DNA from 2 places in the Nitrospira defluvii genome. Region 2 is predicted to be linked to the other one. Evidence: riboswitches for the same ligand, from Rfam matches in the RefSeq annotation. Region 2 holds a riboswitch; the other holds the start of a gene.

Region 1 (7,518 bases), on a different contig from region 2:
CCTGACCAAAGATCTTTGAGTGGCCCATGAAGCCGACGATCAAGAGGTCAAACTGGTGTTCCGCGATGAATGTCACGATTGCTTCCACTTCATGACCTGCAAGCAGATGCGGCGTCAGTCGCTCTCGTGACGCCGTGGCAGTCAAGCCAGCTTGGATTAGTACTCTTCGTAAATAGTCAGCAACCTTCGGCTTGGGTCGCAATTCACCGCCGACCACCGAGCCTTGGTGTTGCGGCAGACACTCTTCCACCGTCACGACGTGCAGGTCGGCTTCATAGATTTGAACCAACTCGATGGCCGTCACGAGCGCTTTGCGGGCTCCTTCCGAACCATCATTGGCGACAAGAATTTTCTGAAACAGAGGACGTGTGGCGATGTTGGAAGAAGGAAACATGTCTCATGCCTTTCATAAAGCTCAAGGAAAATGCCTGGGCCTACATGTGAACCGTGATTCTGCACGACTCTACGGCGTCAGGCATACCGCTCGGCTATTGGGGAAGCCTTACGAGCAGTCCATCTCGCTTCCGGGCCATTCATCAAGCTCTCATGCCAACGGACGCAGGCAGACCGGCTGTACCACCGGAAGTCCAGCGCTCCTCATAGTTTCCTGGCACGTGAAGCAGCATCCCTATCCTGACGGACAAGTTTGCCTTGGTCGGCCAGGGCGTAGACGACGAGAGCCCCTGTGGGAATGGTGAGATCCACAATTTGTTGGGATGACAAATCTTCAAGATGCATGACCAACGCCCGGAGACTATTGCCATGCGCGACAATGAGCACCGTGTCGCCTTTTTCCACCGCAGGCTGAATCCGTTCCTGATAGTAGGGCAGGACCCGCGCGGCGGTATCTTTCAGGCTTTCCCCTCCTGGCGGTCGCACATCGTAGCTTCGCCGCCATACTTCTACCTGCTTCGCTCCGTACTGATTGACCGTCTCATCTTTATTCAGCCCTTGTAGATCTCCATACATCCGTTCGTTCAGCGCCTGATTCTCCTCGATAGGTATCCGTCCTTGGCCGATGGCAGCTAATACAATCCTTAGTGTGTCAGTTGCTCTGACGAGCTTGGAAGTAAAGGCCCGATCCAATCGGTACCTGCTCAGCTGCTGCGCGGCAGCCAATGCTTCCTCGCCGCCTTTTGTCGATAGCGGCACATCAATCCATCCGGTGAAGCGATTTTCGAGATTCCATTGTGACTGGCCATGTCGAAGCAGCACGAAGTGTCCCACCGTTCAACTCCTAATAGTGGGGTCATTAGGTCACGCTCCGCTCCCGCCAGGAATGTCAGGACCGCGCTGGCACTTATGCGAAGCGTCAATCATATTCGATCTTTTCGATCCGCCCCGTCGTGGCGTTGATGTGTATCTCCTTTTTCTGTCCTTCGGCGGTGATTAGTTCAACTTCGTACACTAACCTACCATCGTCTGTATCCAGCTCCATCTCCAGAATTCGGGCATGTGGGAACTGCTCCAGCACAATTTGTGTGGCTTGCCGCATGTCGACGGCGGGCGAATGCGGCTCGTCGCCAAAACTAACTCTGAACAGGCCGATTCCAAAGATGAGCAAGCTCACAAACAAGACCAACGCCAGAATGGCAGTTCTGAAATCCATGACGTCCTCCCTTCGTGAGACGTGAAGACGGCCTTGCCGTTGCCAATAGGGTTCCGCAACAGAGGCAACAATCCTGGCGCGGTGATACACGTCGACGGTCACGCGTCTCAACGGTGACTGAGAGTGAAACAATATTGGTAGGAGGGGCTGTGAGTGGGAGTGGCTGGCTCAACAAAAAACTCCTACCAGATGGCCTCTGGTAGGAGTTATCAGTCCTGCGTCATGGTTCGACCGGCAGAACGGTTGTTGGTGAACTCCATCACCAAGAATTTATGATGACCTATGATTCACTGTACATACAGCAATCGGGAGAGTCAAGATCCCGGTCCGGCCGGCACTGGTAAAGTTTGAATCTGTGAGCAATGGATAGGGCCGGGAGCCTCAATCGGGCTCCCGGCCTTCGATGCTTATGGACAGAACGGACAGGAAGGACAGTCTTCTACGAAAGTCGCCAAGGTAGGCCATGTTCTCAGCAGCACGACCACAACCGAGGCAGGCAAAACAGTCAAGATGAGACGCATACCACTCACCTCCTTCTCGACTCAGCAGTAGGAGAAGGGAGTTCTTCGATCAGGCAGCAGATTTCATGCGGACCCAATGGCGGGCAGGGAAATCGACCCCGCCAGCGCCGACGATGCTGCTCCAGTTGAGTCCGGAGCTGAGTCAATAGCTCGATCTGCTGGTCCAAGGTCTTCAATTTCTTTCTGGCCCATGCATCTACAGTCTCGCAGGTTTTGCTCCCCTGCTTGGGTGATGCAAAGAGCGTTCGAATCTCCGCTAAGGCAAACCCGATGCTCTTGGCCTTCCTGATAAATTGGACCCATCGGACTGCTTCGACAGGATAGACCCGATAGCCGGTGTGTGTACGCGCAGGCTTTGGCAAAAGCCCACAGCTCTCCCAATAGCGTAGAGTCTTTGACGACACGCCTGTTTCAGTTGCCAGCTTTCGGATAGTCAATGCCCTGTCCACGCTCCCCTCTCCTCTGCGGTAAGGATAAACCCTCCTCTTACGGTAAAGTTCAAGTGGATTTTGCGGCTTCAAGTCATGATGGCAAACCCGCTGGGGGTTCTGGCATCATGACGTCATGGGTTGAAACTTTACCAGTGCCGTCCGGCCCCTCGCCTCCTGTAGACTTGTGGAGTCGACGTTAGGAGTGGTATCCGAGCCTGTCCTAGTACAACCCGAGTAAAGACCGTACCGCATGAAAGAATTAGAATGCATTATTCCGGAATGGAATCATTGAATCTGGGAGCTAACGTGCGGTTCTCGATAAAGATATATCCGCGTTCCTGAATGCCATCATATGTGAGATTGATCTCGCTCTGGGGACCTCGCCAAGTGAATTGCTGGCTAAGGCCGCGCATCATGGCCCCCGGTGTTCTGTCGATAGGGCCCAATAGAGATTCCAAATGAACCATGATCGTATTGTGGGTCTGAGCTCCATGGTAGTGGATCGTGACGCGTGCGAACTGTCCGTCAAATGTCACGAATCGCAAGGAGTCAACAACCGCATCACCCACTTTCGGAGGCCCCTGTTTGAGTTCATACTTTTGAATATGTTCGCCCGATTCCACTTTGATTAAGTCCTGAACATCCGCCAGCAATGCTCCCCACTGAAACCCGTAGAACCCATTGGGATCTGCTGTCATTGGACCCGCGGCGAGGTCCGGCAGCACGATGAATGCCCAGAGGAACAGGCTGCCCAACCCGAACAGTGGAAGGCGGATGCCTCGCACATCACCATCGCATGAGACCAGTCTTGAACATGCAAACACTGGTTATGCCTCTCCAGCAGTAGCACCCATCCCATGAACAGTGTCGGTCGACAGCGGTAAGTGAGGCGGCAGCGCAAGCAGAAAGAAACTGCCTGCACTCTCGATCGTTGGAGGGCTGCAGTTCTCCGCTGGTCTTTTCATCACCCCGTTCAATATTGAGAACTCGGCTGCTCCTTTTGTGCTGCTACCATGTCGGGACAACGATGCTCACGGATAATGTCTCCCATCTTCAGCATCAATTCAGCGAGCCTTTCGACCTGAGAATCGAGCGCGGGTGAGACAGAAGAATGAACGTCTCCGAAGCGGCGAAGCCCCTTGCTGTCGCACTCTTGTAGGGAAACCCAGAGTGACGAAAGCCCCCTGATGAGTTCCTGGCTGGTCGGGGTGGTCTCCCGCGGCAAGGAAAAGCAGTGTTTGAGTTCGCGAAGGATCGTCATGACTTCCTGAATCTCCTGTTGCAACGCCGGCGCGATATCAACCGAAATATCATTGCTGATCTCGAACATCACCCCGTGCTCTTCGGGACAGATTAATCTGGCCTCCAATGCACGCATCTTCTCCTCGATTAGGCGCATCACAATCTGAATGTTTCGCTCTTGCGCATCGTTTAACATGTGCGCCCCGTTCCTAATTGCGTCAAGAGAGCCAGTGCAGCCTGGCGGGCATGGGCCGAGAACAGAATGGACTCTGATTTTACCGTCGCATCGCTTCGACACAACGCCCGCTCAACAAACGGGATGGCAACCGGACCGATGCGCGAGATCGCCTCGGCGCACCGATCTCGCTGGAGAAAGTCTGGATGGGTCAAACCCGCGAGTAAGGCGGGCACGGCATCAAGCACCCTATCACCCCCTTCCACCTCTACCAGGGCCAGCGCCGCCTCCGTCCGAACCTTTTCGTAGTGATCGCACAAGGCGGTTCGGATCGGATTCACCGCCGTCTTGGCATGCAAGAGGCCGAGCAGTCGAAGCGCCTCCGCGCGTCGCTCCATACTCGGAAGCAATTCTTCCTCATAAGACATCCGGCGCTGTTCGAGCGTGGCTGTGAGAAATGGGATCGCCGCGGCTTCCATGTTAAGAATAGCCCGCGAGAAGCGGCCTCGCTTGAAGGCATCCTCCAAGCCCTCCACAAGCCACGGCAGTGCGCTCTTCTCCCGCAACTGAACTAGTGCTTCGGCAGCGCCAACAAGACGATGCCTACGCAATGCCTCAAGGAGGGCCGGAATCGCTCGTTGCTCTCCGAGCCGTGCCAATTGACAGGCAGCAGCGTTCTGCACGTCCTCCTCGGAGAGCCGTAAGATGGGACTCAGTCCATCGAGGCGGGAAGGATCGAGCGCGTGTACCAGCCCTTGAAACGCCGCCTCCCCTTTCACATAGCCGAGCGCTTCGGCTGCCAGCACCCGCCCCTCGGAGAATTGGCTGGGCGGTCCGAGTAGGAAGTGCACCAATGCGGGAACGGCGCGTTCGCCCAGGCTCAGGATGTCCGCCTGAACGTGAAGGTTGCTGTGGAGATTGTCGAGCCCTTGCACAAGGGTCTCGATGTTTTGATCCTCGGCCTGGGGCCGAGCCGTGTCTCGATTGATCATAGTCAGGCACCATGGGCCAACAGATGTGGATCTCGCGGTTCTCGGCACACATGTTCCACCAGGAGCCAGAAGAAACTGCTCACTCCACAACAATCCTGTGTCATATCCTCCGGACAAGACACCTCAAGCACATTCTCCGCGGGCCGAACACCATGGTCCCTGACCTGTCCTCATTCTGCGTCGTCTCAACGCACCCTACCTTTTGGACTCGGCCCCGCTAAGGTCGTCTTCTGAGAGTCCTCATCCGACTGAGAACTGGGTCGCTTTTCTTCTCGCCCCTGGTCTTGAGGCTTTATGTCACCGGGATAGGTTTTCAATGCCTCGGGGTAGGCAGAAGGTGTCGTCACAGGGCCAAGGTTGCCGAGGGCTTTATCCAATGACTGAAGTGTCGGATCACGTCCTACATCGTCCGTACATCGAACTGCTCCGCCCACATCTTGACAGGTGCCGGCAAAGCCCGGACTGGCCCATAGCAGTATCAGTACCATCCACCACATTCCGCCTTCCTTACAGTTAAATGATGTTCGGCAACAACAGCGGTGAATCATGATTGTCACAGTTACAAGAGACCCCCGCCTAAACTGGAAGGGGCCTGACCAGAAAGCGTGGCCCAAGCTTGCTCCAAATGCTGTCGATGGTGTTGCAATCGACGGAGCTCTGGCCCCTGCCGTAATTCGCGTTTCTCTTGAAGCTTCCAGGCGGAATGGATGGACGCCTGGATGGAGGCCTGCACGCTCGTCAACTGCGTCTCGAGACGTGTCTCGAATTGCCGAAATGCGTCCGCAAGATTCTGATTCGTCGCCCAGCGCAATTCTCCAACGTTTCTGGCCACGAGATATCTGACATCGTCCTGCAATCGTTGTTCAACCCCTCTTGCACGGAGTCGCGCAGGCAAGAATCGGCGCATATAAGAGGCCGCTTGTTCAGTAAAGGAAGTGACCCATCGATGTCCGACGACGAGCGGTTCTCGCACCAGCTCCGGTCGATCAAGAACGACCCCCTCGAGGCAGGGCACTTCGAACACATCGGCCGCCGTTTGCCTGACTCGATGAATGAGGCTCTCCATGTCGCAACAATGAAGTTCCTGCAGGGATTGGAAACGTGCAGTGGTCATTGCGAAGAGATCTTTCGTCGCGAGTGCGAACATCCGCTGAACCTCATCGGACAGCGCGCTTCGAATCTGTGCTTCGAATCCTCTTCTCCCGCTATCATGGCGCGCCTCATCACAGGCCTCCTGCACAAAACCGCCTAATGCCTCCTGTGCCTGCTCGGAAAGAATCGCCGCCTGCTGATCGACCTCTTCCAGCAGACGTTGACGGTCACCTCTCAAGCGATCATGCAGGTATCCCTGCTCGCGGTTTATCTTCGCCAAATGGGCTTCAAACCGTTCGGCCCGACGCGCAAGGTCCTCGCGCGGCAATTCAAGGACCTTGCGGTGGAGATCCAAAGTAAAGCAAGCCTCCTGGATCAGGCGTACCCCCTTTCGCTGAATCGCGTCCTGCAGCGCTGCGCGCTTGTCGGTCAGGAGAAACTCTGCCAAAAAGGATTCGAGCTGACTCACTCCACTCTCAGCCTGCGGAAGTTGGGTATCTTCAAGGGTTGCCTCAAGGGCCTGCCGCGCGGAGAGGATAAAAATGCGCACCTCGCCCGAAAACCCAGCGTCATCCCGAATGGCCTGCTTCAAAAATGTCACGAGTTGTTGACGCTCCGACGGCGCAAGCAGGTCGGCCTTACTGAGGACAAAGATGACGCGGGTGGCAGACTCACGAACGGCCCGCAAAAATTGAACCTCAACCTCGGTGATGGGCGGATCGGGTGAGAGCACAAACAGCACGCCGTCGCAGGCAGGGAGCATGGCCCGAGCGGTGCGTGTGTTGTGCAGCACAGTGGACCCAATGCCAGGGGTATCCGTAATCTCTACACTTTGAGCAAGGAACGCGGCAGGATGGTCCACCTCCACGCGGGTGACACCTAATCGATTGGCGGGATTCCCCTGTTCGGTGACATATCGCATCAGGACTGCTTGCAGCTGCTCCAGCGAGCCGTCGTAGTCTTCGAAGCGGCCATCCAGATGATGGATCCGGATGCGTCGCTCAGGACCGTAGCGGATTGTGGTGGGAATGGCGGTGAGTGGGAGGATGCCCGTGGGCAAGAGCGGCTCATGCAATAACGCATTGAGGAGCGTGCTCTTCCCCCGCTTGAACTGGCCCAGCACCGCCAACCTGAAACGTCCTTCCCGAAGACGCTGACCGAGTTCGCCCGCCATGACAGCATATCCCGAGAAATCCGAACCCATATCGGCAAGGGTGCGCTCAAGCTCTGCGAGCTGGTCCTTCAACCAATTCTCAGATCGAATGGGTGGCGGCATGATTGCGAGCGAACGCTCCTCCTGGGGGACTCTCCTGTGAACGTCTTAAGCTCGGAGACTAGCCCTCTGACCCGGTAGCTTTGTCGTATTGCCCCTTCAGCAGCCTCAGCTTGTCCTGAACGCTCTCGCGCATCTCTTTCTGACTCCATTTGGCATCTCCCGGTGCCGAGTCTAATTTCG
Region 2 (7,518 bases):
TTCGGCGTTGCGTCCTTCGTCCCGGTCGGTGAGACCGAGGGAGCCGAGTCCGACGAAAAACAACACCGTGGCCATCGCCAGCAACAGCACGAGTGCGAGCGGCTGGATGGAGCGGTCAATCGGCGCAGACGCCGACAATGGAGTGAGCTCTCCGTTCATCTGTGGTTCCATTACGATTTGGTCGCCGGAGAGGCCGTACCGGAGGCGCCCTGGTTAGGGCGGTGGATGAGCATGAGGTTACGTAGGTACACAATACTGCCGATGCTCTGTCCGGCAATGAAGACCGGGTCCTGCCGATAGATCGCATAGGCTAGCGTGATCAGTCCGCCGATCATGCTCATGTACCAGAATGCTGTCGGGACACGGCTCTCTGCATGGCGTTCGGAGGCGATCCATTGGACAACCCAGCGCATGAAGAAGATCCCCTGCCCGAGGAATCCAATGATGATCCAGATGGTATCGAGTGTCATAGGCGCACGGGGGCTGGTGGCGTCCCGGTCGCGCGGTAACGGTAACGCAGGCAACGGTGCTGCATCCACCGCACGGCTACCAGATCGTAGAGGCCCTTGAAGAGCCGGTTGCCCACACCATATTTCGATGTGCCATGCGCGCGTGGGTAATGGCGTACCGGCACTTCGGTGACGGTAAATCCGTGCATCAAGGCCAGGGCGGGAAAGAATCGGTGCATGCCCTCGAACAGTTGCAACTTGTCGACCACCGCCCGTCGAAACAGTTTCAGCGAGCAGCCGGTATCGTGTACCCGGTCGCCGGTGACGGCGCTACGGACGCTGTTCGCGATCCGGGAGGAGATCTTCCGCGTCAAGTTGTCGTGCCGGTCTTTCCTCCAGCCGCAGACCAGGTCGAACCGGTGGATCAGCGGGAGCAGGGTGGCGATGTCCGCCGGGTCGTTTTGCAGATCGCCGTCGATCGTCATGACTAGGTCTCCGGTCGATTGTTTGAACCCTGCATCGAAGGCCGCCGACTGGCCGTAGTTGCGGTCGAAGTGAAACACCTTGACCCAGCGATACTGCGCGGCCAGGCCATCAAGGATCTCGGAACTCCCGTCCGTGCTGCCGTCGTCGATAAACAGCAGTTCGAACGGGGCCGATCGGGATTCCTCCCGGCTCTCCAGTGCTTTCACGAGTTGCTCTGTCAGGGGAACCAGATTCTCGCGCTCATCCTTGATGGGGATGACAACGGAGGCCCATGGGCGGGTCGCTACAGTCATGGAGAGGGAACAGGTCCTTCAAGCCGCAGGTTATCGGTCAACATCGGAGCCATTTTACAGAAGGGGCGGAGGAGTGGTCAAACAGTTCCCGCACCGAGAGACGGGCCAGACGGCTATTCGATGATAATCCGTCGCTCCACGTCGGCCGAGAAGGTCGGATCGTTTGACAGGAACACGACCGACCATGGCTGGTCCTTGGCGCACAGCCGACGCAGGAGCAGGGTGCGTGTCGCGGGCAGCATGTTGTGTAGGGTCCCGTCGAAAATCAGCACCTGCGGCCGTGTCACGATCGCGCGGGCCACGAGAATACGGAGAATCTGGCTGATGGACAGGGTAACCTCCAGGCCGGAGACCGGCGTGTGCAACCCCTGCGGCATCGCGTCGATGTCGGTATCCAACTCCACGAAGCGCAGGGCCCATTGGAGGTCGTCATATTCGATGCTCGGTCGCCCGAGGGTGAGGTTGTCCTCCAGCGTGCCGTCCAGCAACGTCGGATGAGAGTCCAGGATGAGGCCGCGTACCCGGCTGATGGCATCCCGCTTCACTTCGACCAGATTCATTTCGTTGTACCGGACGAAGCCTGTGGTCGGGGGATGAAGCCCGGCCAGCACTTTGGCGAGAGCGGTCTTGGCGGGATTGCTGCTGCAGAGGATGGCGACCTTTTCTCCTGGTGACACCTCCAGCGAGACGTTCTGAAACATCGTGCTTCCATCCGGACTGGTATAGGACAGGTTCCGGCAGGTCAGCCGAATACCTGATACCCCGAATTGCATCGCCGGTACATCCTCCTTGGCCTGCTCTTCTTCTGTCGGTAGTGAAAACACGGCGGCGATTTCCCGGCAGGAGACGAAGGCGAAAAACATGGCCACCATGCGTCGTGCCAACGTGTCCATGTTCACCAGCAGATTCCCCACCAGCACCTCGGCGGCGGCGAATTGGCCCACGGTCAATTGGCCGTCGACGACGAGAAGTCCGGCGGTAATGATGAGTCCGCTGTGGCCGACCACCTGCCAGAGAGCGGCGGCCTTGTACTGCCTTCCGGTCAAGGTATCCGAGCGGCGTTGTCGAATACGGGCATAGAGGCGGGTGAGGCCATCGGTGCGTTCCAGCAGATAGGGGCTGTCGCCTGCCGCGCGAAGGTGCGGGAGGTTGTGTGCGATGTTCTGAATCCAGCCGAAAATCTGGTAGTGCAGTCGGGACATCTCCAGGGTGATGAAGAAGCCGCCGCGGCCGAAGAGTGTCAGCAGTCCGACAAAGCCCAGAATCAGGACCAGAATGTAGAGGGTGAAGTAGGGGTGAAACAGGATCAGCATGGTCACCCCGATGGTGCCGACCACCGCGACGTTGAACAGATCCGCCACCATGGCAACCAGCGCCCGGGTGAGTAAGTCAGCCTCCATGAATCGATGGGCCTGTTGCGGCGCGAACGTGTCGTCACGCAAGCGAGGAAGCAGCCGCGTGAAGGCGATGGCGATGCGTGTATAGATCCGCTGCTGGAGCGTTTCGACCGCGCGCGCCTGGAGCACGCGGAAGGCGGCGACCCCGGTCAGCGAGCTGGCGACGAAGATCGTCAGCGTAAAGATCATCCGCGGCTCCATGGCAAAGGAGAAGGTGCTGACCAATTCCTGGACGGCGATGGGGACGCAGAGAAGGAAGAATCCGATCGCGACGGCGTATGAGGCGATGATACCGAGCATCGACCGTTCGAGCGTCAGGAGGAGGCTCAAGTGCGTGAAGATGTCGCGGAGGACCCGGGTCAGTTGATATTGCGGATAGGCCGGGCTGGTCGTGGGCTGTTCGCTCAAAGAGGCTCCTACCGCGTGGGGCGCTGGTAGGAGTTATCAGCCGGGCGCGGAAGGGCGGTCGGCGGTTCTCGGTGAACTCCATCACCTTGGGACTCGTCAGGAACAGTGCGAAGTCTAGACCGGCATCCCTGCCGCCGTCAAGACAATCGACGGTTCTCGGTTCGCTGAGCCTGTCGCTGAGGCCGTGGAGGGGCTAACGCAGGAAGAGCGATTTGAAAATCAGCGCGGTGCCCGACAGAAACAGAAATACCGCGAACGTGGTCCGGTATCGATCCGTGCTCATCTTGCTGTAGAGCAGCAGGTCGGTGCCCAGGAACATGCTGATGCCCGCGGCCAGGTATAAGACAGTCGTGGGGGTGGCGATGGTCGAAGGACCAAGGGAGAGCCCGAGCGTCAGGAGTTGAAAGAGCGCAAAGGTCCCGTAGGACACCGCGGTGGTGGCGCGGGTCTGGTCTTTGTCGTATGGCTTGCTGTGAATGATGGCCGTCAGCAGTGAGCCGCCCAGATTGGTCAAGCCATGCACCATGCCCATCACCACGAAGTACGTACGCTCATACCGTACGAGTGATTCGATGACTCGTTGAAACGGCGGATATACGCTTTTCAGGGCGGCCACGATCAGAAAAACCCCGACGATGCCGCCGATGTTCAGTTTGCGTGTCGTCACCAGCAGAAGCCAGAGGATGACGCAGGGAATCGAGAGGGTGAGGATCTGCCGGTAGAACGGAAGATGAATCTGCCGATAGTCCTTACTGACTTGGAGCAGGTTGATGGCCAGCGAGATCGGCAGGAGTGTGGTCAGGGTGGTGATGAAGTCGTAGCCCAAGACCAGCAGAATCGGGGTGCCGAACAGGAGGACGCCGACGCCGAAGAGGGATTGAATGGTGGCCGTCAGGAGAATCGTTGCGAGAATGTCCCAGTGCATGGTGACGCTGTCCCATCCGGCGCGGGCTTTTCTCGGCCCGGCTTGTGCCTCTTACGGTTGCTGTCGGATATAGCGCAGGGTCGTAGCGCCGGTCAAACAGTGTAAATGGCGTCGAGGAGGTGATCGGCGGTTGATGGAACGGCATGCCTGCGGGGTTATTGTGGCTTGGAGGGAACCGGGCGATCGGGCGGAGCGGAGACGGTGAAGCGCATGGTGCCCATCAAGCTCATGTCGTTGATCTGTTCGCCAGCGTGGATTTCCACTTTATAGCGACCGGGTTTCCAACTGCCTTCCGCGGGGAGCAATGTGAGGTAGCCGGTTTGGTCTTCCAGGGCGATGTACATGGCGTCTTCGGCCACGACCGGTTGCCCCGCGGCTCCTGCTTCCGGCTCGGGATAGCAGCGCCCGAATACTTGAAACGATTGATAGTGCTGGTGCAGTTCGAACACGATGAAAATCGGCTTCGATCCGGCGGTGAACTGCTCTGTGGGGGCGACGGGAACGATTTCATGGGTCCGTTGAAACCCCAGTTCTTCATCGAATCCCTCGGCGAGCACGATGCGGCGAAACATGCCTTCGGGCGGGGCGTCGAAATTGTAAGGTTTGGCGTTCTCAGTGCGGTTCTGAAAGTCCGGGATCGGCACATTGCGCGTGAGAGGGAGATCCTCAGCTCCAAGGGGGGAGCCTGAGAGGAGGACGATGAGGCAGACAAGCGCGCCGAGCTCCCGCATGCTGTCTTGGTACACCTGCCCTAGCAGGCCTGTCAAGGAAGTGCGTGGGCGTGCGGATGTTGGGGTGTGAGGGCGGCGCATCAGGGGGGCCATGTCGAGGCGCGATGGGTTCCGGAGTCATCGGAGACTGGTTGCGGGTGAAATTTGCTTCCTGTTAGACTTTCCCCCTTTCCACAGGGGGACAGCATGGAACAGCACCTGATGACGCAGGTAGAGGATCCCGACGCATTGCCTCAACCGCTCGGGGAGTACAAGCCGGTCGATTACTGGCAGGCGCATATCAATACTCTGTTCTATCAACTACGGGGCGACCAGCAACGGAGTTTCTATCAGACATTCACATCGGCCGACTATCGATTGGCCCACGCGCTGGCCGCCGACTATTTTGAGCAGGTGACGAAGCGAGACCGCGCCGCGAGTAAGCAAGGTTCGTCCGTCACTCGGAGCGCCGGTGATACGGCACCCGCTGTGTCTGCGGCGTCGCTGACGGTCATGGAGTGGGGCCCCGGAAACGGCAATCTGGCAGCCTGCTTCCTTGGCCATTTACAGAGGCTCGACAAGGCCGGGCAGGTCTACCCCCGCGTGCGGTATGTCCTGGTTGATTCTCAGGCCTCTGCCTTGGAACAGGCGCGCTCCCATCCCGATTTGGTTCCTCATCTGTCCAAGGTGGAGTCGCTCTGCGCTGATGTCGAGAATCTGGCTACCGTTGCGGACGGAACCGTCGATCGCATCGTCTGCAATGAACTTTGGAATGAGTTGGCGACCAAGCTCATTGTGAAGAAGGGCGGGGAGTATGAGGAAGAACATCTCCGGCCGAACCTCAATGAGCGCAAGGCAGCCGCGATTGCCGATTGGTCCGGCTTTGTCCGGGCCTTTGAAGCGAAAGATATCGAGAAGTTGAAGCAGTGTCCGCCGTTCCTGGACGACCTGATCTGGGAGCGCGAGTACCACAAGGTGGAGTGGAAAGATGTTCCATATCGCAAGACGATCACCGAATTTATGAAGGCCATCGACGACGAGGTGCTGGTGCCGGTGAATCTTGGCGCCTGCGCGTCAATCAAGGAAGCCAAGCGGGTGTTGGCGTCGAATGCCGTAGGGTTCAGCAGTTTCGATGCCGGGACGGCGGATCTGCGGGTGCTCAACGATCCCGACAAGCCCTGTTATGGTCAGTTCGGAGGACAACACAGTTTCATGGTGAACCTGGCATTGATTCAGGCGGTGGCCAAGCACCTGGGCATTGCGACCACCACCGTGGAAACGCAACGGGAGTTCGTTGGAAGCCGGCTCGGGACTAACGTGATGACGCTGATGGATGTACTGGCCTGCCATCCGATGGTCGGTTCAAAAGTGCCGGCCTGGGAGTTGGATCGCTTGACCTTGCAGACCATTCGCGCGCTGAACGAGATCTATGAAAGCCCCTATCAGCGCACGATCGATTTCCCGCTCCGCCACGAGATGCCCGCGCAGGAGCGTGAATCGGCGCAGGGGATCCTGCGTTCGCTGAAGCCGAACGGGATTCCCGATACGATCGCCTATGTCACAGAAGAGGAATTGAGTCAGGCGCAGGCCGAGTTGGAGACCCTCGGCTATGAGCGTGAGGCGGTGATGATGGCCCTCGGGGCGCCGCCGAGTCCTGTCGAGTACTATCACTTCGCGTTTCGACCGTAACGAGCGTGGAACGGTCTTCGCCGCAGGCTGCGCGCGTGGCGTTCGTAGGAGAAAGAGCTTGACTAATTAAATTCGTTTCTATAGCCTTTCCCGCGATTTCCGAGAGAAGACCTGTCTCTGCTTGAGGTATCGCGAGCATGCAGACGAGGGTAGGATTCGCAGACACGATCATCTCAGACGACTTCCTTCACGAGACGGCAGTGTCGTCGCCGGGGCGTGGATATACGTCGTGCGAATAATCGCACAGCTGTAACAAGGAGCATACAGTACCATGTTTGGTTCGTTCGGCTGGATGGAGTTGCTGCTGATTCTTATCATTGTCCTGATCATCTTCGGGGCGGGGAAAATCCCCCAGCTCGGTGAGGGATTAGGTAAGGCCATCAAAGGGTTCAAGAAATCGGTTCACGAAGCGGATGCCATCGATGTGACGGCGACCGAGGCGGAACCAACCGCGGCTCAACCCACGGCACAAATCCAGCACCCCGGACAGCCATCCACGCCGCCGCCTGCGCAGCAGGCCGCCGCGGCTCCACCGCCACGGACGACGCAGGGATAACCTGCGGGACTGAGGATGCAGACCGAATGACGGCATTGGTATGTCGTAGATACGCCGCCCGGTCTTTACCACAACCTCCTCAGTAGGAACACCATGTTCGGTCTTGGCGCTGGAGAAATTCTCATCATCCTGGTCATTGCGTTCTTGTTGTTCGGACCTAAGCAATTGCCCGAAATCGGACGTCAAGTGGGCAAGGCCGTCAAAGGGTTCAAGGAAACAGCGGATGACTTGAAAAAGACGGTTGAGCCCGAGCTCAACATGATTCAACAGGAAATGAAGATGGTGGAACAGGATTTCGAGTCGTCGATGAAGGAAGCAGAAGAACAGATCAACCATGCAACATCGGGCGTAGAGCACGGGGCAGAGGAATCGGGTTTGCCCAAGCAGGCCTAATACCAATTCATACTCGCTCTACGGCTGTGAAGGGAGGTGACCACAGCGACAATACAAGACCGGACGGTGTGTGGGGTCCGCTTCTGGACTGAAGCGGAGTCGTAGCCGGATGGTGGGCACCATTCAGGTTCGGCAGACCAACCCCCGCATGCGCGAGTTGGCTTTGTAGTGCAATAGCGGTTGGATGTAGAGGCGGCACCCGGAGTGAAATG

The links. A riboswitch is a leader RNA that binds a small molecule or an ion and turns the genes downstream of it on or off. The one in region 2 is predicted to bind fluoride.
Region 1: it holds a riboswitch for fluoride, as region 2 does, so the genes downstream of both, KJA79_RS16265 (PepSY domain-containing protein) here and KJA79_RS07035 (ATP-binding cassette domain-containing protein) in region 2, are expected to answer to the same signal.

Annotation. Positions count from the first base shown of each region.
Region 1 is NZ_CAJNBJ010000017.1:246,057-253,574, forward strand. It holds gene KJA79_RS16255 (universal stress protein) at 1-394, opposite strand, end outside; gene KJA79_RS16260 (2,3-bisphosphoglycerate-dependent phosphoglycerate mutase) at 598-1,227, opposite strand; gene KJA79_RS16265 (PepSY domain-containing protein) at 1,313-1,609, opposite strand; fluoride riboswitch at 1,803-1,882, opposite strand; gene KJA79_RS23375 (MerR family DNA-binding protein) at 2,136-2,579, opposite strand; gene KJA79_RS16275 (hypothetical protein) at 2,831-3,346, opposite strand; gene KJA79_RS16280 (hypothetical protein) at 3,535-3,894, opposite strand; gene KJA79_RS16285 (HEAT repeat domain-containing protein) at 3,993-4,970, opposite strand; gene KJA79_RS16290 (dynamin family protein) at 5,530-7,338, opposite strand; gene KJA79_RS16295 (hypothetical protein) at 7,397-7,518, opposite strand, start outside.
Region 2 is NZ_CAJNBJ010000001.1:1,443,187-1,450,704, forward strand. It holds gene KJA79_RS07020 (ArnT family glycosyltransferase) at 1-159, opposite strand, end outside; gene KJA79_RS07025 (lipid-A-disaccharide synthase N-terminal domain-containing protein) at 171-470, opposite strand; gene KJA79_RS07030 (glycosyltransferase family 2 protein) at 467-1,228, opposite strand; gene KJA79_RS07035 (ATP-binding cassette domain-containing protein) at 1,342-3,033, opposite strand; fluoride riboswitch at 3,054-3,128, opposite strand; gene KJA79_RS07040 (sulfite exporter TauE/SafE family protein) at 3,227-3,958, opposite strand; gene KJA79_RS07045 (hypothetical protein) at 4,114-4,689, opposite strand; gene KJA79_RS07050 (SAM-dependent methyltransferase) at 4,876-6,357, shown strand; gene tatA (twin-arginine translocase TatA/TatE family subunit) at 6,629-6,913, shown strand; gene KJA79_RS07060 (Sec-independent protein translocase subunit TatA/TatB) at 7,007-7,306, shown strand.